DNA from 3 places in the Cryobacterium zhongshanensis genome. Region 2 is predicted to be linked to each of the others. Evidence: predicted binding sites of a transcription regulator. Region 2 holds the regulator's gene; each other region holds the start of a gene.

The links. Region 2 encodes HspR, which represses chaperone genes until heat shock. Its sites were predicted from a motif close to AAGTTGAGTCNNNNNGACTCAACTT; they were not measured.
Region 1: a site for HspR is predicted at 1,838-1,862, ahead of MQH31_RS13330 (ATP-dependent Clp protease ATP-binding subunit). Genes of this name have one in related genera too.
Region 3: a site for HspR is predicted at 4,649-4,673, ahead of MQH31_RS08630 (ATP-dependent Clp protease ATP-binding subunit). Genes of this name have one in related genera too.

What each region holds. Positions count from the first base shown of each region.
Region 1 is NZ_JALGAR010000003.1:371,420-378,791, forward strand. Features, by position in the region: gene MQH31_RS13330 (ATP-dependent Clp protease ATP-binding subunit) at 1-1,819, opposite strand, end outside; gene MQH31_RS13335 (hypothetical protein) at 1,989-2,291, opposite strand; gene MQH31_RS13340 (maleylpyruvate isomerase family mycothiol-dependent enzyme) at 2,343-3,086, opposite strand; gene MQH31_RS13345 (CE1759 family FMN reductase) at 3,111-3,746, opposite strand; gene MQH31_RS13350 (LLM class flavin-dependent oxidoreductase) at 3,749-4,876, opposite strand; gene MQH31_RS13355 (hypothetical protein) at 5,383-5,619, shown strand; gene aroD (type I 3-dehydroquinate dehydratase) at 5,639-6,418, opposite strand; gene MQH31_RS13365 (shikimate dehydrogenase family protein) at 6,415-7,317, opposite strand.
Region 2 is NZ_JALGAR010000004.1:391,526-398,897, reverse strand. Features, by position in the region: gene MQH31_RS16040 (class I SAM-dependent methyltransferase) at 320-1,489, opposite strand; gene MQH31_RS16035 (heat shock protein transcriptional repressor HspR) at 1,476-1,892, opposite strand; gene MQH31_RS16030 (DnaJ C-terminal domain-containing protein) at 1,895-2,902, opposite strand; gene MQH31_RS16025 (nucleotide exchange factor GrpE) at 2,895-3,500, opposite strand; gene dnaK (molecular chaperone DnaK) at 3,500-5,368, opposite strand; gene MQH31_RS16015 (MFS transporter) at 5,566-6,885, shown strand; gene MQH31_RS16010 (isocitrate lyase/PEP mutase family protein) at 6,962-7,372, shown strand, end outside.
Region 3 is NZ_JALGAR010000002.1:5,004-12,375, forward strand. Features, by position in the region: gene MQH31_RS08615 (DEAD/DEAH box helicase) at 1-1,508, opposite strand, end outside; gene MQH31_RS08620 (universal stress protein) at 1,598-2,506, opposite strand; gene MQH31_RS08625 (primary-amine oxidase) at 2,592-4,529, opposite strand; gene MQH31_RS08630 (ATP-dependent Clp protease ATP-binding subunit) at 4,716-6,902, shown strand; gene MQH31_RS08635 (zinc-dependent alcohol dehydrogenase family protein) at 7,051-7,372, shown strand, end outside.

The DNA of each region.
Region 1 (7,372 bases), on a different contig from region 2:
AGCGCACCATCGCGTGCTCGTCGCCGAAAAGCGATCCGGCGAGGGCCTTGGCGAGCTCGGTCTTGCCGACGCCCGTCGGCCCGAGGAACAGGAAGCTCCCGACGGGCCGGCCGGCGTCGTTCATGCCGGTGCGATTGCGGCGCACGGCCTTGGCGATGAGTTCGACGGCGTCGTCCTGGCCGACGACTCGTTCGTGCAGCTCGGCCTCGAGCAGGCCGAGGCGGGAGCGGTCGTCCGCGGTGAGCCGGGCGACGGGGATGCCCGTCGCGCGGGCGATCACGCCGGCGATCTCGGCCTCTCCGACGACGGCTTCCGCGGCGACGGCCTGTGCGGGGTCGTCCTCGCGCGCCAGCTGTGACTGGACCGTCTCGATCTCGTCCCGAAGGCGGGAGGCCTCTTCGTACTGTTCGGTGAGGACCGCGGCGCTCTTGGCCTCCTCGAGGGTCACCACGCGCGCACGCAGGGCCTCGAGGGCCGCACGGTCGGGCAGGGAACCGAGGGTCAGGCGGAGCCGGGCACCGGCCTGGTCGATCAGGTCGATGGCCTTGTCAGGCAGGAACCGGTCGGACACGTAACGGGAGGAGAGCTCGACGGCGGCACGCAGCGCCTCGTCGGTGTACCGGACGCCGTGGTGCTCTTCGTAACGGCCGCGCAGCCCCGAGAGGATGCTGACCGCGTCGTCGATGCTCGGCTCGCCGACCCGCACGGTCTGGAAGCGGCGTTCGAGCGCCGGGTCCTTCTCGACCTTGCGGTACTCCTTGAGCGTCGTCGCGCCGATGACGTGCAGTTCACCGCGTGCGAGCCGGGGCTTGAGGATGTTCCCGGCGTCCATGCCGCCGTCGCCGGATCCACCGGCGCCGACGACGGTGTGCAGTTCGTCGATGAAGATGAGGAGCTCGCCGTTGTGGGCGCTGATCTCATCCATGGTCTTGCCGAGGCGTTCCTCGAAGTCGCCGCGGTACCGGGTTCCCGCGACCATCGCCGCGAGGTCGAGTGCCACGACGCGCTTGCCGCGCAGCTGCTCGGGAACGGTTCCCGCGACGATGGCCTGCGCGAGCCCCTCGACGACGGCGGTCTTGCCGACTCCGGCCTCGCCGATCAGCACGGGGTTGTTCTTGGTGCGGCGGGAGAGGATCTCGATCGTCTGTTCGATCTCGTCGGCACGGCCGATCACGGGGTCGAGCTTGCCGTCGCGGGCCAGGGCCGTGAGGTCGGTGCCGTAGGTGTCGAGCATGGGCGTCTCAGATGCGGATGCCGGGGCAGCGGCCTGGGTCGTCGCAGCATCCTGCGGCTCGCGTGCGCCGGCCTGCAGGGACTCCTGGGTCACGCCGGCCGCAGCGAGGATCTGTCCGGCCGGGGAGTCCTCGTTCACCACGAAGGCGAAGAAGAGATGTTCGGGGTCGATGTACGTCGACCCGAAGGCGCGGGCGATCTGGTGGGCGTCGAGCAGGGCGCGCTGGGCGGATGGCGTGAGGCCCGGCGTCGTGTCGCCCGTCGGGGCGGAGCGCTCCGGCAGGCGCTGCTCTGCGGCCAGGGCGAGGGCGGCGGGGTCTGCTCCGGCATTCCGGAGCGCTTGGGCGGCCGGTTCGCGCAGGACGAGGACCCGAAGGATGTGCAGCACGTCGACGTGAGAGTGCCCGTGGTCGACCGCGTACTGGGCCGCCTCGGCGAGCACCTCGTGGGTGCGGCGGCTGAGCAGCCGGGTGATGTCGATCGGGCGGCCCGCGGGTGCGGCGCCCTGCTGGCCCTGCAGGTAGCGGGCGATGAACTCGTCGAACGAACCGTTGCCGGAATCCGCTGGACCGAAGAATGTAGGCACGAGACCTCCTGGTGTTGAAACTTGAGTGCTACTGACTCAACCCAACGTCAGGCCGTGGGTTTCATTCCCTTCCCATCCTGGGAAATCGCCGGTTACGCGGTCGGCGAACGGAGCGATCACGGACGCCGGCGGGAAGGCCGGACACGCCCGCCCCGGACACGTCCAGACGTCACACCCCGAGGATGCCGCGGGCCACCGAGAGCAGCAGGGTCGCCGCCGCGATACCCAGTGATGCGAGCACCAGGCCGCGACCGGGGACGCCGGCGGGCATGACCCTGATCGCACGCATCGAAAATGCGAGCCCGACCAGGACGGCGATCACTCCCCAGAACGGGAGCACAATCGCGAGGGCGAACCCGGCGAGGGTGAGCCAGAATCCGAGCGTGCGCCCGGGTGTCTTCGTCCAGTCGGCGTGGGGCGCCCCGAGTGCGACCAGTCGGTTGTCCTGCATGTTCGCGCGCGGATCGTCCACTGTCTGCCCCCGTTGTTTCGACTACCAGTCTGCCACGCGGCGCAGTCCAGCTCAGAGCCACCGCGGCGGGTCGGCCGGGGACCCTGTGCTCGAGCTCACTCCGGAACCGCCCCGCCCGGTCGCCCACTGCACGAGTGCAGCGAGGCTGCCGGACACCACGACGGGATCCGCGGACCGGAGGTCACCGAACCTGCGCTCGGGGTGGGCTCCGGTGACCGAGAGCACCAGGTCTGCCCCGTCGCCCCGCGCCGCCCAGGCGACGGTGATCTCGGTGAGCAGCCGGTCGAGCACCTCGACCGGCACGTCGTTGAAGGCGGCGCCGGTCGCGAGGTCGATCGTGTGCACCCAGAGTTCCTGGTTGCGCATCCACACGGTCTCGGACACGGGAATCTCCCGGCCACTCGGAGTCCGGACCAGGTGGCTCCACGTCTCCGGGGTGAGCCGGCGCCACGCTGCGTCGAGCTGGATGGTCGCAACGTCGAAGAGAGTGCGCAGGGCCTCACGGTCGAGCTCGGCCCCGACTGCGATGTCGCTGTCGCGCGCCGCATTCGAGGCGTACATCGGCGTTTCCACGTCGGTGCGCGCCCAGGTCACGAGCCGGACGATTCCCCTCGCGTTGTACGCGACGTGCGCGATCACGTGGCGACGGCTCCAGCCCGGCAACAGCGAGTCCCCGTCGAGGTCGACGTTCGACAGCCCGTTGAGCTCGTGCGCGAAGAATGCGGTCGCGCGACGGGCGAGCAGAAGCTGGGCAAGCAGCTCGGGGTCAGCGGGGAGAGCGGTGGGTGCGGGCATGCTGCCATTCTCGCAGGGAACGGATCAGATCGAGGGCTGGAAGCCTCCGGTCGGACTGAACGACGCGTCGATCGTGAACGGGTCGCGCACGGAATCCGACCGGTCGGACGCGGCGATGAGCGCGGCAAGCTCCCCGGCCGCCCTGTCGATGCGGTCGGGCAGCGTCTTGACCGTGTCTGCACCGCTGCCCCAGTCCTCAGCGGCGGCGAACACCGCCGTGGTGGCGACGACGGCGTGCAGGTAGGTGAACATCGGGCGGATGGCGTAGTCGAGGGCCAGGGAGTGGCGTGCGGTGCCGGCCGTCGCCGCGATGACCGTCGGCATATCGGTCAGCGACCGGTTGTCGATGACGTCGAAGAACGACTTGAACAGTCCGCTCGCGCTGGTCGTGAAGATCGGCGTGACGGCGATGAGCCCGTCCGCGCCGGTCACGGCTTCGATCACCGCGTCGAGCTTCGGGCTCGGGAACCCGGTGAGCATGTTGTTCATCACGTCGAGGGCGACATCGCGCAGTTCGAAGATCTTGACCTCGGTGGGGATGCCTTTCTCGGCCAGTCGGGCGGAGGTCGCCTGAGCGAGACGGTCGGCGAGCATCCTCGTCAAGGACGGCTGGCTGAGGCCCGCGGTGACGACAGCGATGGTCCGGGTGCGTTCGGCCATGTCTAGGACACCGCGATCGGAGAGGCGACGGGTGCGCCGTCGGGAGCTGCGGCGGCCGCGGCAGCCGCAGCGACGAGCGACGCGTGGGTGGGGGCATCCGGAACCGTTGCCGGGCGGTTCTTCGCGAACTCACGGCGCAGCACGGGTACGACCTCTTCGCCGAGCAGGTCGAGCTGTTCGAGCACGGTCTTGAGCGGCAGTCCGGCGTGATCCATCAGGAACAGCTGGCGCTGGTAGTCGCCCACGTAGTCGCGGAAACCGAGGGTGCGGTCGATGACCTCCTGCGGGCTGCCGACGGTGAGCGGCGTCTGCGAGGTGAACTCCTCGAGACTCGGGCCGTGACCGTACACGGGGGCGTTGTCGAAGTACGGGCGGAACTCCCGCACGGCGTCCTGCGAGTTCTTGCGCATGAAGACCTGTCCGCCGAGGCCGACGATCGCCTGCTCTGCGGTGCCGTGGCCGTAGTGCTCGAAGCGCTGACGGTAGAAGCCGACCATTTTCGCGGTGTGCGAAGCCGGCCAGAAGATGTGGTTGGCGAAGAAGCCGTCTCCGTAGAACGCGGCCTGCTCGGCGATCTCGGGGGTGCGGATGCTGCCGTGCCAGACGAACGGCGCGACGCCGTCGAGGGGACGGGGCGTCGACTGGAAACCCTGGAGCGGGGTGCGGAACTGCCCCTCCCAGTCCACGAATTCCTCGGTCCAGAGCCGGCGCAGCAGTGCGTAGTTCTCGAGCGCGAGCGGAATGCCCTGGCGGATGTCCTGGCCGAACCACGGGTAGACCGGGCCGGTGTTGCCGCGGCCGAGGGTCAGGTCGACCCTGCCGTCGGCGATGTGCTGCAGCATCGCGAAATCTTCGGCGATCTTGACCGGGTCACTCGTCGTGATCAGGGTCGTCGCCGTCGAGAGGATGATGCGTTCGGTCTTGGCGGCGATGTAGCCGAGCATGGTGGTCGGGCTCGAGGGCACGAAGGGCGGGTTGTGATGCTCACCGGTGGCAAAGACGTCGAGGCCGACTTCCTCGACCTTCTGGGCGATCGTCAGGATCGCCTTGATGCGCTCCTGCTCGGTCGGGGTGCGGCCGGTGGTGGGGTCGGTTGTCAGGTCTCCGACCGAAAAGATTCCGAATTGCATGGTCAGCCTCTCTGAGTGTTCACTGCACATTCTCACACGAAATTTCAATGCATTTGCATGCATGTCGTACCCAACCGCGATCGGGGCTTTCCTATTCCCGCACTCGTTCCCGCACACCGACGACCTCGCCGGAGAACTCGCGGCAGTCAGAAATATCTCACGAATCCTCGATTCGCGACCGTTGACATCTCGCCATGAATCACATAACGTTCCTGCAAAGCTCCTCCGCCCGATGAAGTGCTGCAGGATCCCCGTCGGACGTTCGGTTACCCACCGCGCTGCCGCACCCGAGAAACCGCTTCATCACGGAAGGACCCCCGATGCGGGAACGACTCCGGGCCACGCCTCACGTCGCTTCGCGTCATCATCCACTGCGCCGCGTATCGGCTACCACCACGCGCTGAAAGCGCCACCCGGACCCCCGGCACCACTGCCCGGGACCCCGGTTCGCCCGCCGCCGTCGCAGTTCCCCCACACTCACCCCAGAGAAAGAATTGGGTATCCCCATGAACCACGAATCCTTCGACCTGCCGCAGCAGTCCGAAATCACCGAGAACGTCACGAACGTCGAACACGAGAACGCCGAATACACCGAGCACCTGAAGCACGCCGATGAGACCGAGCACGCCCAGACCCTGGAGCCGTCGGACGTGGGCAGCATGTTCTCCGAGTACCGGCGTCGCCAGCTGAACATTTTCCGCGAACGCGAATCGACCCTCGAGCTCGACGACTCCGCGGTCTAGCGAGGAGCGGCCGGCCCGCTCACTGGGCTCCGTGCACCAGGTCCAGGACCGCCCGCAACTCGCGGGCCTCGATCTGGCCCGGGGCGCTCGACGCTCCGACTGACCCGAAGGTGACGCAGGAACCGAAGGTCTCCCCGGCCAGCCTCGACACCACGCCCAGTCCCCCCATGGACATCGTGATCACCGGGCGCCGGGCGTGCTCGGCGACGAACTCGGCGGTCGCATCCATCAGGGTGAGGACATCGCGCGGGTGTGACGGCATGACCGCGACCTTGAGGACATCCGCCCCGAGTTGCTGCTGCTCCGTGAGGCGTGCCAGAATCTCGGCCCGCGGCGGCGTGGACTCGAAGTCGTGCGAGGACATCACGACGATGACACCCGCCTCGTGGGCCGCGGTCACGAGGCCGAGCAGGCACGCCCGCTCGGTGAAGAGCTCGACGTCGATCGCATCGACGCCGGCTGCGATCGCCAGCCCGAGCAGCTCGGCGTATGCGTCCGGGCGGATGTCCGCCTGCCCGCCTTCCCGCTTCGTGCGGAAGGTGAAGAGCACCGGGACCGCCTCTGGGAGAGCCGCACGAACGACGGCGATCGCCTCCCGGACCGCCGACGGCGTGTCCCAGCCGGAGAAGAAGTCGATCCGCAGCTCGACGAGGTCGTAGTCCCCCGCGACGAGCGCGGACGCGGCCGCATCGAGTTCGGCGATCGTGGCCCCGACGAGGGGAACACAGATCTGCGGCCTGCCCTCGCCGAGAACGACGGAGCGCATCCGAACCACGGGCCGCTCTACCGCGCCGGTCATGAGACCTCGCCGCCCGCCGGAGCGTGCCCCGGAGCGTTGGTCGCCGGAAGACCGACCGCGGCGCGCATGGCGGCACGGATGCCCGCCTCGCCGGGCAGGGGCTCGTCCTGCACTCCGCCGGTGAAGATGCGCACCTGGCTGATCGCCTGTTCGACGAGCATGTCGAGTCCGCTGAAGACGATGCCGCCCGCGGCACTCCAGCCCTCGGCGAGTGGGCTCGGCCACGGGTCGTACGCGACGTCGAAGAGCACGGAACCGGCGCCCAGCGGCCGGAGGCCGAGGCCGTCCGCGACCCCGCCCGGCAGGGTGCTGATCACGAAGGAATGCGGGACGGCCACGTCGAGTTCGCCGAGCCGCCGGATCAGGACGGGGACGTCGAGCCGGTCGCCGAGCGCCGACAGGTCGGCGGCCTTGGCGGGGTCCCGCAGGTAGACCGTGACCTCCCCCACGCCGAGCTGGTGCGCCGCGTAGAGCGCCGAGGCCGCCGTCGCACCGCCGCCGAGAATCACGACGGAGGAGGGCGATTCGAGGGTCGACACCGTGCGGACGATGCCGTCGACGTCGGTGTTGAAGCCGTGCATCCGGCGCCGGCCGGTGTCGGTCGTGAACAGCACGGTGTTCGCCACGCCCAGCTCGTCGACGAGCGGCGACGTCGTGTCGAGCAGCGGGACGACCTCGCGCTTGAGCGGCATGGTGAGGCTGAGCCCGAGCCAGCTGTCGTCGAGGGAGGCGAGCCACGCGGTCAGCTCCCCCGTGCGGACCTCGGCCCGGGAATAGTCGAACGGGAGCCCGAGCAGGGCGTATGCCGTCGTGTGCAGCACCGGCGAGCGGGAGTGCCCGATGGGAGACCCCAGCACCGCGAGGCGGCGGCGGCCGGCCGGGGAAACGGGTACAGGCACGAGTCCCTCCGATTCGATTCTTCGACAGATGTAGCGGCAGCGTCAAGTGAGATGC
Region 2 (7,372 bases):
AAGGATCGGACACCTCGACTTCAGGCCCTTATGGACTGTCGCTTCGAGGCAATTCCTTATTCTTCTTTCGTGTCGTTTCGCTCGGTCCCCCGCTAAGGGAATCTGGTGAAACGCCATCAACCTCAACCAACGAATTTACGCGTTGATCGGGATTGGAAGTGGTCCCGCTTGAGGCCGGTAAGCGCTTCGGCTTTCCGCACCTGTGGGGTGACTTAGATGACTTTACGGTGAACCGTCGGGGGCCGCAACTCTCGGCCGCATCCCGGGCGTGTCGGATAGATCACACCGCCATTTCCGGCATGTTTCACGCGGCCGGAGCCTACCGGCGCACGGAAACCGTGACCGTGAATTTGGCGTTCCGGTCCACCTGGTGCGTCTGGCCGACCAGGCGCGTGAGCGCCGGCCGGTAGCCGAGGTGCGTGTTCCACACCGTCCACAACTCACCGCCGGGGCGGAGCACCCGTGCGGCATCGGCGAAGAGCTTGAGCGCAATGCCGGCATGCACGGAGGAGCCGATGTGGAACGGCGGGTTCAACAGGATCAACTCGCTCGAGGCATCCGCCTGGGAACCGAGCGCGTCATCGCGCACGACCGTCACCCGGTCGGCGACCCCGTTGGCGATCATGGTCGCCCTTGCGGATGCGACGGCCGCGGCCGACTGGTCGCTCGCGATCATCGTGAGTTCGGGTCGGCGCTGCGCGAGCGCGGCCGCGAGCACCCCCGTGCCGCAGCCGAGGTCGATCGCGCGCACGGCGCCCGGCTTCATGCGGTCGAGGAACCCCAGCAGGTAGCGGGTGCCGATGTCGATCGTGGTTCCGGCGAAGGCGGCCCCGTGGGCGCACACAGTCAGCCCGAGGTCGTCGTGCCTGCTGACGTGCGGCCAGTCCGGGCTCACCTGCTCCGTGGCGCGAAGGGGGCCGGAAGCACGCAGCACCCGGGACTTCTGCCGGGCCGGGGAGACCTGGAGCCTCTCGAAGTGCCGCGCGAGGACCTCGTTCATGGCCGGCGTCATGTGCTTGAGACGCCCGCCGGCGACCACCACGACCGTCGGATCGGCGAAGCGGGCGATGGCGGCGGCGATCTCGTCGAGGGCGGCGAGGCTGCGCGGCAGCTGGAGGAGAACGAGGGTCGCGCCGGACAGGAGGTCCTCGCCCAGCGGGAACGAGCGGTACCGGTCGGTGAGACCGAGCTCCCCGGCGTTCCGGGCGAGGGCGGCCTCGCCCGAGAGCGCGTCCTGGTGCACGCGGATGCCGGTGGCCCCGAAGAGTGCGGCGGCGCCGAGGGTGAGGGCGCCGTATCGGTCCTCGATAACGACGAGCCGTTCGGCGGGAAGACTCGCCGCCGCCTCGTCGAGGATCAGCCGGTCGCTCGCGTCGACCGCAAAGAGGTTGGAGGCTTCGACATCGGGGAAACGCCGGAGCGTGGCGAAGTCGAACGCGGCGGGGCCGAACCCAGCGGGATCGGGCGCCACGGGATCAGAGGTCGTCAAGCGGACGCCAGATGACGACCTGGTTGGCGCGGCGGGTACGGGTACCCGCGCGCATGGAGATGACCTCACCGGCCGGGCCGGCCGCGAAAACGCGACGGCCCGGACGGTTCAGCAGTTCATCGGCGAGTGCGGACTCGAGTTCGCGCAGGCGCGATTCGAGCCGGCGCACGTGGTCCTCGAGCGCGATGATTCGCCGGATGCCTTCGAGGCTCACGCCTTCGGCACCCAGCTCCGCGATCTCCCGCAGTTTCACCACATCACGCATCGAGTACCGGCGAGACCGGCCCGGGGTGCGGTCCGGACTCACCAGGCCCAGGCGATCGTACTGTCGCAGCGTCTGCGGGTGCATGCCCGCAAGCTCTGCGGCCGTCGAGATGACGAACACCCGGGTGTTTTCGTCCACCGTCAGTCTCTCGCTCTCGCCAGCAGCTCGTCACGAGGGTTCTCGTCGGGGAGAGCAGCGGCGAAGGCCGCGAGCTTCTCCTCGGCGTCCTTGGACAGGTGCGACGGCACCGCGACCTGGACCTCGGCGAGCAAGTCGCCGGTGCCCTTCGGGGTCACGACGCCGCGTCCCTTGACGCGCAGGACCCGCCCGCTCGGCGTGCCGGGGGCGATGCGCAGCTTGACCGGCGCTCCGCCCAGGGTCGGCACTTCGATCGTCGCGCCGAGGGCGGCCTCGACGAACGTCACGGGCACGTGCAGCCTGAGGTTCAGGCCGTCGCGCTCGAACACGGGGTGCTTGCGCACCGTCACGGTGAGGACGATGTCGCCGGCCTCGCCGCCGTCCGGGCTGTGCTGCCCCTGGCCGCGCAGCTTGATCTTCTGCCCGTCGGCGACGCCGGCGGGAATCCTGACCTTGATGGCCCGACCGTCCTGCGTCTGCAGGGTGATCTGGTCGCCGTGGGTCGCGGTGATGAAGTCGACGGTCGTCGATGCGACCACGTCACGACCCCGGGTCGGTCCGCCATAACCGCGGAACCCTCCCGTTGACGTTCCGAAGCCACCTGCGCCGCCGCCCCGGCCGAACATGCCGCCGAGCAGGTCGTCAAACCCGCCCTGTTGCTGATAGGAGTAGCCCTGTTGCCGGGCACCCCCACCGAACATGCCGCCGAAGACGTCGTCGAAGCCGCCGCCCTGTTGGGAACCCCCGCCACCGGGGGCGGTGAAGCGTGCTCCACCGCCCATGGCCCGCACAGCGTCGTATTCCTTCCGCTGTGCAGGGTCGCCGATCACCGAGTGCGCCTCGCTGATTTCCTTGAACTTCGCTTCCGCCGCAGGATTGCCCGGGTTGGAGTCCGGGTGATACTTGCGTGCGAGCTTGCGATAGGCCTTCTTGAGGTCGGCCGGCGTCACGTCTTTCGAGACGCCGAGGACCTTGTAAAAGTCTTTGTCGAACCAGTCCTGGCTAGCCATCGCTCGGTACCTGGACTACGACCTTGGCAACACGCAACAGCGTCGAGCCCAGGAAATAGCCGGTCTCGACCACCTCGCCGACCGTGTCGACCGTCACATCGGGCGTCGGCATCTGGAAGATGGCCTCGTGCACGGTGGGATCGAACGGTTCGCCGACCGTGCCGAACGGCTTCACGCCGAGGCGCTCCACGCTCGTGCGCAGTTTGGCTGCGATGGTGCTGAATGCGGAGTCTGCGACGAGGTCGCCGTGCTTCTCAGCACGGTCCAGGTCATCGAGCACCGGAATCATGCCCTTGACGACGTCCACGGTCACGCGCTCACGCTCGATCTCGCGGTTCGCCTCGGTGCGCTTGCGGTAGTTCGCATACTCGGCGGTGACCCGCTTGAGGTCGGCGAGATGTTCGCTCGTCGGCTCTGCGACCTCGCGAGTGGCGGCGTCCAGGATGTCCTGGACCGTCAACTCGTCTTCTTCGATGCCCTCAGCGGATGCCGCTGCCTCGGAGTCAGCGGAGGCCTCGGCCGCCGCGGATTCCTCTGCGGCGACCGGCTCCACTTCCTCGTCGGACGGCCCGTTGACCGGACCCTTGTCCTTGGCCATTACTTCTTGGTTTCTTCCTCGTCGTCGACAACCTCGGCGTCAACCACGTCTTCGTCGGACTTGCCCGCGTCAGCGGTCGGTTCGCCGGTCTCGGTGGGGGGCGTCGCGGCATCCGCCTGGCTCGACTTGTAGATGGCCTCGCCAATCTTGCCCTGGCTCTCGTTGAGCTTGTCGTACGCGGTCTTCACGGCCGCGTCGTCGTCTCCGGCGAGCGCGGACTTGAGTGCGTCGACGTCGGCCTGGACCTCGGTCTTGACCTCGGCCGGGAGCTTCTCGTCGTTCTCCTTGAGGAGCTTCTCGATCGAGTACGCGAGCTGCTCAGCGGTGTTGCGGGTCTCGGCGGTTTCGCGACGACGCTTGTCTTCTGCGGCGTGCTCTTCGCCCTCGCGCACCATGCGCTCGATGTCTTCCTTCGCGAGCGAGGAACCGCCCGTGATGGTCATGGACTGCTCCTTGCCGGTGCCCTTGTCCTTGGCGGACACGTGCACGATGCCGTTGGCGTCGAGGTCGAAGGTGACCTCGACCTGCGGGATGCCGCGCGGGGCCGGCGCGATGCCGGTCAGCTCGAAGGTGCCGAGGTTCTTGTTGTCGCGGGTGAACTCACGCTCGCCCTGGAAGACCTGGATCGCGACGGACGGCTGGTTGTCGTCTGCCGTGGTGAAGGTTTCGCTGCGCTTGGTCGGGATGGCCGTGTTGCGCTCGATGAGGCGCGTCATGATGCCGCCCTTGGTCTCGATACCGAGGCTCAGCGGGGTGACGTCGATCAGCAGGACGTCCTTGCGCTCGCCCTTCAGCACACCGGCCTGGAGTGCTGCGCCGACGGCGACGACCTCGTCCGGGTTGACACCCTTGTTCGGGTCCTTGCCACCGGTCTCGCTCTTGACGAGCTCGTAGACGGCGGGCATACGCGTCGAACCACCGACGAGCACGACGTGGGCGATGTCGCCCACCTTGACGCCGGCTTCGCGGATGACGTCCTGGAAGGGCTTCTTGGTGCGGTCGAGGAGGTCCTCGGTCATCTTCTCGAACTGGGCGCGGGTCAGCGTCTCGTCGAGGTTGGCCGGGCCGTTCTCGGTCAGGGAGAGGTACGGCAGCTGGATGCTGGTGGACATGCTGCTGGAGAGTTCCTTCTTGGCCTGCTCCGCGGCTTCCTTGAGGCGCTGCTTGGCGATCTTGTCCTTGGAGACGTCGACGCCGGTGGTTTCCTTGAACTTCTTGATCAGGTAGTCGACGATGCGCTGGTCCCAGTCGTCGCCGCCGAGGCGGTTGTCACCGGCGGTCGAACGCACCTGGATGGTCGAGAAGTCGTCGTCCTTGCCCACCTCGAGGAGGGAAACGTCGAACGTTCCGCCGCCGAGGTCGAAGACCAGGATGAGCTCGTCTTCCTTGCCCTTGTCGAGGCCGTAGGCGAGCGCGGCCGCGGTCGGCTCGTTGATGATGCGGAGCACGTTGAGGCCCGAGATCTCTCCGGCCTCCTTCGTGGCCTGGCGCTCGGCGTCGTTGAAGTATGCGGGGACGGTGATGACGGCATCCGTCACCTTGTCGCCGAGGTACTGCTCGGCGTCGCGCTTCAGCTTCGCGAGGATGCGGGCGGAGATCTCCTGCGGGGTGTACTTCTTGTCGTCGATGCCGACGGTCCAGTCGGTGCCCATGTGGCGCTTGACCGAGGAAATGGTGCGGTCGACGTTGGTGACGGCCTGGCGCTTGGCGGTCTCACCGACGAGTACCTCGCCGTCCTTGGTGAATGCGACGACGGACGGGGTGGTGCGGAAGCCTTCGGCGTTCGCGATAACGGTGGGTTCTCCACCCTCGAGGACGGCCACCACCGAGTTGGTGGTTCCGAGGTCGATGCCTACTGCACGGGCCATGTGTGCGTTCTCCTTCAAAGTATGAGCTCAACGGGACGATCGGTATGATCATCGAAGAGTTGAGCGGTATTGACTCAAGTGTGGCACCGCCTGAAATCGGAGTCAAGCCAGCCAGCTGAAAGTTGAGTGGGAGTGACTCAACTTTGGATTCCCGAGTAATTTCCCCGCTGTTCCCCGGCGACCACTACTCTGAGCGCATGACTGGGACAGCGGAACACCGCGGCACGGCAGAACACCCCACCTCGGCCGGGCGCGGCGTGATCGCCTGGAGCCTCTGGGACGGCGGTTCGGCCGCCTTCAACGCCGTCGTCACGACCTTCGTCTTCACCGTGTACCTCACCGGGTCGTCGTTCGGAGACAAGGACGTCATCTCGGCCCAGCTCGGCTGGGCGCTCGCGATCGCCGGCCTGCTCGTGGCCCTGCTCGCTCCGATCACGGGGCAGCGCTCCGACGCTTCCGGTCGCCGCAAGCTCTGGCTCGGCGTCAACACGTTCATCGTCGTCGGCCTCACGGCGGCGATGTTCTTCGTGCAGGCCTCTCCGGACTTCCTGCTGCTCGGGCTGATCCTTCTCGCCGCCGGGACCGTGTTCTACGAATTCGCGACCGTCAACTACAACGCGATGCTCGGCCAGGTCTCCACGCCGAAGACCATCGGCAGGGTCAGCGGCTTCGGGTGGTCGATGGGCTACTTCGGCGGCATCGTGCTGCTGCTCATCCTCTACTTCGGCTTCATCCACCCCGACGTCGGGCTCTTCGGTGTCACGGACGCCAACGGGCTGTCGGTGCGGGTGTCGATGCTCATCGCGGCCGCCTGGTTCGGACTGTTCGCCCTGCCGCTGCTCTTCCGGGTCAAGGAGTACAGAGCCCCCGCCGCTGCCCAGCGCGAGCGGGTCGGTTTCTTCCGCTCCTATGTCCTGCTCGGGCGCGACGTGGCCGCCCTCTGGCGCAATGACCGCCAGATGGCGCTGTTCCTGATCGCGAGCGCGGTCTTCCGTGACGGCCTGACCGGGGTGTTCCAGTTCGGCGGCATCCTCGCGGCCGGCACCTTCGGCTTCTCGAGCGGCGACGTGATCATCTTCGCGATCGTCGCGAACATCATCGCCGGCATCTCCACGGTGCTCGTCGGCCGCCTCGACGACCGACTCGGGGCCAAGAACGTGATGGTGGTCGCCCTGTCCGGCACGATCGTCGCCGGCCTCGCCGTCTTCTTCTTCGCCACCGGCGGCGCGACGATGTTCTGGATCTTCGGCCTGCTGATGTGCGTGTTCGTCGGGCCGGCCCAGTCCGCGAGCCGCAGCTTCCTGGCTCGCAGTATCCCGGCCGGGCGCGAGGGCGAGATCTTCGGCCTCTACGCGACGACCGGGAAGGCGGCGACCTTCCTCGCACCGACGCTCTTCGCCCTGTTCGTCAGCCTGTCCGGCAGCCAGGTCTGGGGCATCCTCGGCATCGCGCTCGTGCTCCTGGTCGGGCTGCTGCTGCTGATCCCGGTGAAGTCCAGGCAGCACCCGCTCGCGTAGCTGGGCGGTCCCTGTCCATCGTCTGGACATCCGCTGTGATCTCGGCCTCGGTCGGGTTCTTTGTCAGGCTGGGGGCATGACAACTCAGCAGATCCAGAAGGCCGAACTTCTCAACGCGCTCCACGTTCCTGGCACGCCGCTCATCGTTACGAACGTCTGGGACGCCATCACCGCGAAGATCGTGTCGGAGGCGCCCGGCGTGACGGCCCTCGCGACGGCGTCGCATTCGGTGTCCAACGTGCGCGGCCTCGAAGACGGCGGCGGGCTCACCGTCGACGAGGCGATCGCCGCCGCCCGCATCATCATCGGTGCGGTCGACCTGCCGGTGTCTGTCGACTTCGAGAAGGGCTACGCAGCGGATGCCGCCGGCGTCGCCCGTAACGTCCGTCGCCTCGTCGAGGAGGCCGGCGCCTCGGGCATCAACCTCGAGGACTCGATCGGCGCGGCGAAGGCGCCGCAGTACGACATCGCAACCGCGGCCGCCCGG
Region 3 (7,372 bases), on a different contig from region 2:
CCGAGTTCGGAGTGCGCGGACAGCCGCGGCACGCCGCCGCGTCTCGGCGCGAGCTCGGTGAGGGGGGCGAGCAGGTCGTCGACGCCGCGGAGGATCCGGGCCTCAGCGGCGGCGTCGCGGTAGCGGTGCTCGCCGGGAACGGGCCTCAGTTCGAGGTCGTAGGCGCCGCCAGGGGCCTCGGCGGGAGTCCCCGTTGTGCTGGCGGAGGCACCGGCGGCCGACGGACCGGCCTGGTAGCGCCACGCCCAGTTCAGGGCGATCCGGGCATCCGTCTGGTGGCCGATCGTGAGCGTGAGCGCGGGCCGGGGGGTCTCGGGCAGCTCGAACGAGGCGTCGCGGCTCGTGACGCGCGCCCGGTCGCGGAGATAGGGGTAGAACTCGGCGAGGAAGGCCGGCTCGTCGTCGGTGGGCACGTCGATGGACTGGCTGCTCAGCGCGAGGGTGCGCAGTTCCCTGCTGACCTCGACCGCGAGCGGGGCGAGGGTGAGGCGGCCCCCGGTCGGGTCCCCGACGGGGGCGTCCTGCCAGGTGTAGATGCCGTGGGCGGGATCGCCCGTGAACCCGAACCGGCCCCCGGGCAGCCGGTGCTCGTCGAGCACGACGGTGGGGGTGAGCGCGAGGCCGCCGGGCGTGCGGCGGATGTCGAGCTCGAGCGATGCCGGACGCTCCGCGATGCGGACGGGATCCTGGGCGCCCGAGGTGGAGATGAGCGGGATGCCGGCGGCCGTCGCCTCCTCGAGCAGGCCCCAGAGCGCGCGGTCGGGGAAATCGTCGAGCTGGATCCACTGCGTCGCCGAGCCGTAATACGGGCGTCCGGCGAGATGCAGGGCGTAGAGCGCGGACAGCACCCGCCGTTGGGCGCGCTGGGCGGTGCCCGCGGTCTGGGCGATGTTGTCCCAGGTCAGGGCGCCGCGGATCCAGCGGCCCTGCTTGCCGAGCAGCATCGGCCGGGCGGCCAGGTGCCGTCCGCCGGACTGGAACCGGGAGTTGACCGGGGCGAGCACCTGGAACTGCAGCGCGAGTTCCGTCCCGGTCTGCGCGGAGGTCTCCCCGGGCGTCGGCAGGACGCCGAGCGCGCTGCGCCAGCGCGGAACGGACGGCGCGGGCGGGGCCGCGGGGGGTGTGGGGGACTGGAGTGCGTACAGGGCCGGCGGCGCGGATCGCCGGTTGAAGCGGTCGACGCCGGCCTCGTCGACCTCGATCGAGCCCGGGTTCCCGCCGTTCCGGCTCGTGACGAGGAGGGCGGCGACATGCTTGCAGTTGCTCCGCATCGGGCAGGTGCAGAGTCCGGTCGCGCGCACCGCGACCCCGGCGGGATTCAGGATGAACGAAATGGTCACCGTGTACGGGGAGCGTCCGGTGCCGCGAACCTTCCCGGTGAGCCTGGTCCCCGACTCGTCCCAGATCTCGGAGAGGACGTGGCCGTTGCGCGCGTAACGTTCACCGCGCGAAAAGGCCTGGCTTCCAACGAGGAGGGCGATCTCGTGTGAGCTGAGAGAGTGAGCCATAAGGGGGAAGAGGGTTCCTTAGAAGGTCGAACCCCATTCTCCCACGGTGTGCGGGCACTCGTCGGCGATGACGGCCCCGCGGGTGCGGCTCAGCGGGCCAGCCGGGCGGACGCGCCGGTGGGAACGACGATGAGCGGCACGGGCAGGGCGTTGAGCATGCGGTGGGCGGTAATGCCGAGGAAGATCGTGGTCGGCTGGGCGAGGCGGCTCGAACCGACGAAGGCGACCTCCTCCGCACGCCACTCGATGGCCTCGACGGCGGACTCCACGTTCTCGCCGACGGCGACCTCGGTCGTGATGGTGCCCGGTGCAGGCGCCCGCGTGGTGAAGTACTCGAGCACCGATTCCAGATGCGCCGTGCTCTCTGCGGTCCGGGCCGCCTCCAGTGCGGGTGTCGACTCGCCATGCTGGGTGCGCCGGGAGTCGACCTCGACGAGGGTGAGGAAGCGCACGTCCACGGTGAGGCCCGCCGTGAACGCCAGGAGCGAATCGAGGAGCGTCGACCAGCCGGGCCGGGTGCCGATCGCGCAGGTGATCCGGGAGAGCTGTGCCGGGGCGAGGTACCCGTGCGGTGCGAGCGCGACGGGAACGGGCGAGGCGTGCAGCAGTGCGTTGGCGACGCTGCCGATCGTGTAGCGGCCGCGGATGCCGTGCCGGGAGGCCCCGACGACGATCCGGTCGGAGTCGAATTCCGTGACGGCCCTCAGGAGACCGTCGGAGACAGCATCCGCCCAGATCAGGTGCGTCGTGGCCACAATGCCCGCCGGAACCCGCGCCGCGGCCCCGACGAGCCATTCGAGGCCCTGCTGCTCGAGGAGCGCCTCGAAGTCGGAGCCGGAGGCGCGCAGCCGTGAGGGCGCGACGGTCGAGTGCGGCAGCACCAGGCAGATCCGCAACTCGGCTCCGGTCAGGCGCGCGAGGGCGACACCGAGCTCGATGGCATCATTGCCGCGATCGGTTGCCTCGTAGGCGACGACGTAATTCGCTGTCCTGGTCACTCTGGATCTCCCTGGGGTCTCGGTGAAATATCGGTCGTGCTGGTCTGTGCGCTTCGGGGCCTGTGCTGCTGCTGCTCAGGGCTGCTCAGTGCTGGTCGTGATGCCGGTGCCCGTCGGTGTGGGCGGGTCCCGCGTGACTCGCCGGCACGTCGAGGGAGGGGTTGCGGTCGAAGAAGCCGACCGGCTTGAGCCAGAACGACACGGTGTCCGCCGGCATGATCGGCCACTCCTCCTGGCGGGTGATGTGGTGGATGCCGAAGACGTACCAGAGCACGATGTCGGTGTTCCGTACCGTTCGACCGGCACGGGTCCACTCGGGCAGGCCGTGGTCGACCGCGCTCTGGTTGACGAACTCACCGCAGGGCCAGCGCTGCCGGTCGTCGGAAGGCGTGACCCACACCGTGTGTCCGATCACCTGGGCGCGCTGGAACACCGGGGAGGCGGGGTCGAAGAACGCCGGGATGGCGCCGCCCGGAACGAGCTTGTACGACACCGGGGTGCCGAGCCCGTTGACCGCGGTCTCGTTCACGACCTTCCAGCTGCGCTGGGTCGTCCAGTCGTAGTCGTCGAAGCCCTCGGTCTCGATGGGCGTGTTCTGCTGGGTGAGGGCCAGGCCGAGCGGATTCGCGTCGTCGATCGGCTCGACGCGGGTCTCGGAGCGGAACACCGTGTTCTCGGGCCCGTCGATGTCGAGGTCCATCCGCGCGACGATGAAGTGCTGGTGGAAGGGCGCATAGGTGCGCGTGTCCACGAGGGTGCCGTTCGGGTGCGGCTGGCCCTCTGCGAGGCTCGTGACGACCATGATCCCGGTGGCACGTACCTCGCACTCCATGTTGCCGTCCTGGTAGAAGCGCCAGTAGACGAGGTATTCGTAGTTGGCGACGGTGACATGGAAGGAGACGACGAGGCGCCGCATCCGTCGTACCTCCGATCCACCGCTATGGTCGACGTGCTTCCAGAGCACCGCGTTGTCCTCTTCGTGGATGCAGATGGCGTTGGGGATCGCGTACGGTTCGCCGGCGCTGTTGTGCAGCACGGCGTCGAGGTAGCGGATCTCGCCGAGGCAGTCGCAGCCCAGTTCGAGGGAGGTGGTCATGAAGCCCAGGCCCCACTCGCCGATGTCGAAGGCCGTGCGACGGAAATGGTCGACGCTGGGATCCCGGTAGGGCACGACCATCTCGGCGAAGGAGAGCCGATTGGCGATCGGGCGCACCCGCTCGCCGTCCCGGTAGCTCACCTCGTGCAGGGTCATGCCCTCCCGGTAGTTGAAGCCGACCCGCAGCGACCAGTTCTGCCACTCGACCCGGTGGCCGGTGACCGTGAAGCTCGGCCCCTCCGGCTGCACGATGTCGAGCGGCTTGAGCGGCGGACGCCTGCTGAGGTCGCGGATGCGGGGCGGGATGAGGTGCGGGACGTATTCGCCCATCACGGCCGGCCGGTCGACCGCGAACGTGTCCTCGACGTCGAGGAGTTCCATCGTGTTGACGTCGATCACGAAGTGCAGGCCGCTCACCGGTCCGGCGTACGGGTTGGCGCCCGCCTCGGCGCGCACCCAGACGTCGGACCAGCCGATCCTCCGGCCCCGGAACCGCTCGGGGATGACGGCGTCGCCGTAGGTCCAGGTATCGATGAAGACGGTGTCGAGATCGGTGATGCCCCTGCGGGCGAGGGCCGCGACCACCTCCGGGTGCGCGCGGAGAGCGGCGTCCGCTTCGTCCCACTCGTCGACCGTGAAGTTGGCCTGCACGCCGGGCACCGTGCTCCAGTCCAGCAGGGCGTCGGCGCTGAGGGAGACGACCGCCAGCCAGGTGCTGTTCTCGGCCCGGTTCAGCACGACGAGCCGGGCGAGGCGCTCGGGGACCGCCCCCGCGACGTCGAAGGCGGCCCTGGCGTGCCGGCCCGGCTCGACGAGTTCGATCGAGGCGAACCTCCAGCCCGGTCCGACGCCGCGTTCGCGGGCGAGGATGCCTGCGGAGGCGGTGAACTCGTCGGCCGTCAGCGGGTCGAGGGGATGGAAGGTCATCGGGGCTCCTCGTGATCGGCTGTGCGTGTCGACGGCGCTGTTGCCCGGCACCGTTTGCGGTCATTATGGCACCGGTACCGTCGATCGTGAGTGCTAGCGGCATCCGCTGAGATCCCCTAAACTTGAGTCGATGCGACTCAGCTTTGCCCGTCGGCGGGTGGTCGCGCGAGAGAGAGGATCTTCCCCATGCAAGCAGGCCAGCAGCCGCCCCAGGAAGAAGCGAAATCTGCGCTCGAGAAGTACGGCGTGAACCTCACCGAGATCGCGAAGAGCGGCAAGCTCGACCCCGTGATCGGGCGCGACGCCGAGATCCGTCGCGTGAGCCAGGTGCTCACCCGCCGGACCAAGAACAACCCGGTTCTGATCGGCGAACCCGGCGTCGGGAAGACCGCCGTGGTCGAGGGCCTCGCCCAGCGGATCGTGGCCGGCGACGTCGCCGACTCGCTCAAGGGAAAGCAACTCGTGGCGCTCGACCTCGCGGCCCTCGTGGCCGGGGCGAAGTACCGCGGCGAGTTCGAGGAGCGATTGAAGGCCGTGCTCAAGGAGATCAACGACGCCGAGGGCCAGATCATCACCTTCGTCGACGAACTGCACACCCTGATGGGAGCGGGCGGCGGGGAGGGCTCGGTCGCGGCATCCAACATGCTCAAGCCGATGCTCGCGCGCGGCGAGCTGCGCCTGATCGGCGCGACGACGCTCAACGAATACCGTGAGTTCATCGAGAAGGACGCCGCCCTCGAGCGGCGCTTCCAGCCCGTGCTCGTCGACGAGCCGAGCGTCGAGGACACCGTCGCGATCCTGCGCGGCCTCAAGGAGCGCTACGAAGCCCACCACAAGGTGTCGATCGCGGATGCCGCCCTCGTCGCGGCCGCCTCGCTCTCGAACCGCTACATCACCGCCCGGCAACTGCCGGACAAGGCCATCGACCTGATCGACGAGGCCGCGAGCCGGCTCCGGATGGAGATCGACTCCGCACCCGTCGAGATCGACGAGCTGCGCCGCAGTGTCGACCGCCTCAAGCTCGAGGAGCTCGCGCTCAAGAAGGAGAAGGACGACGCCTCCCGCCAGCGACTCGAGAAGCTGCGGGCCGACCTGCTCGAACGTGAGGACACCCTGAAGGGGCTGCAGGCGCGCTGGGACAAGGAACGCGCCTCGCTCAACCGGGTCGGCGAACTCAAGACCCGGCTCGACACCGCGCGGAGCGAATCGGAGCGCGCCCAGCGCGAGGGCAACCTCGAACGCGCCTCCCGGCTGCTCTACGGCGACATCCCCGTGATGGAACGCGAGCTCGCCGCGGCGGAGCAGGCGGAGTCGGACGGGCCCCGGATGGTCAACGACCAGGTCACCGCGGAGGACATCGCCGCGGTCGTCGCCATGTGGACGGGCATTCCCGTCGGGCGCCTGCTCCAGGGCGAGACCGAGAAGCTCCTGAACCTCGAGGGCGAACTCGCGCACCGACTGATCGGCCAGAAGCGCGCCGTGCGCGCGGTCGCCGACGCCGTGCGCCGCAGCCGGGCCGGCATCTCCGACCCGGACCGGCCGACCGGCTCGTTCCTCTTCCTCGGCCCGACGGGCGTGGGCAAGACCGAGCTCGCCAAGGCGCTCGCCGAATTCCTCTTCGACGACGAGAAGGCCATGATCCGCATCGACATGAGCGAGTACGGCGAGAAGTTCTCGGTGTCCCGCCTGGTCGGTGCTCCTCCGGGCTACATCGGTTACGAACAGGGTGGGCAGCTCACCGAGGCGGTGCGCCGGCGCCCGTATTCGGTGATCCTGTTCGACGAGGTGGAGAAGGCGCATCCGGAGATCTTCGACGTGCTGCTGCAGGTGCTCGATGACGGGCGCCTCACCGACGGCCAGGGCCGCACGGTGGACTTCCGCAACACCATCCTCGTGCTGACCTCGAACCTCGGCTCGGCGTTCCTGATCGACCCCACCCTCAGCACCGAGCAGAAGGAGGAAGCCGTGCAACTGCTCGTGCGGCAGACCTTCAAGCCGGAGTTCGTCAACCGGCTCGACGACATCGTCGTCTTCCAGTCGCTGTCGATGGAGGACCTCGGCCAGATCGTGGAGCTCATGATCGACCGGCTCGAGAAGCGCCTCGTGGAGCGCCGCCTCGAACTCGCCGTGACCCCGAAGGCGCGCACCTGGCTCTCCGAACGCGGCTACGACCCGATGTACGGTGCCCGTCCGCTGCGGCGCCTCATGCAGACCGAGATCGACGACCGGCTCGCGACAGCGATCCTCTCCGGCAAGGTGCGCGACGGCGACACCGTGCTCGTGGACCTCGCGGCGGACGGCGACTCCCTCACGGTCACGCCGGCGCCCGCGGTGCCCGTGCCGGCGCATCCGCTCGACGAGGCCGACCTCTAGGTCACCTCGGGCACCGGCCCGTATCACCGCGAGAGCGGGTGAATCGTCGTTTTCGGGTCCCGAAACCGACGATTCACCCGCTTTCGCGGTCAGCGGAACGGGGGTTGAGCGACTGCGTGCTCGCGAGGGCGGGAACTAGGCTCGAAGCATGCGTGCAACTGTGATCTATGGCGAGCGGGACATCCGCCTCGAAGAAGTACCCGACCCGATTCTCTCGACCGGCGGTGACGCGATCGTGCGTGTCGTCGCAGCCTGCGTGTGCGGCTCCGACCTGTGGCCGTACCGCGGCGTGCAGCCCACCACCGAGCCGCACCGGATCGGCCACGAGTTCGTCGGAGTCGTCGAGGAGATCGGCGCAGACGTAACGACGATCAAGGTCGGCGACTTCGTCATCGCCCCCTTCTACGACTGCGACAACACCTGCATCAACTGCCGCAACGGCGTGAGCACCTCGTGCCTGCACGGCGGCT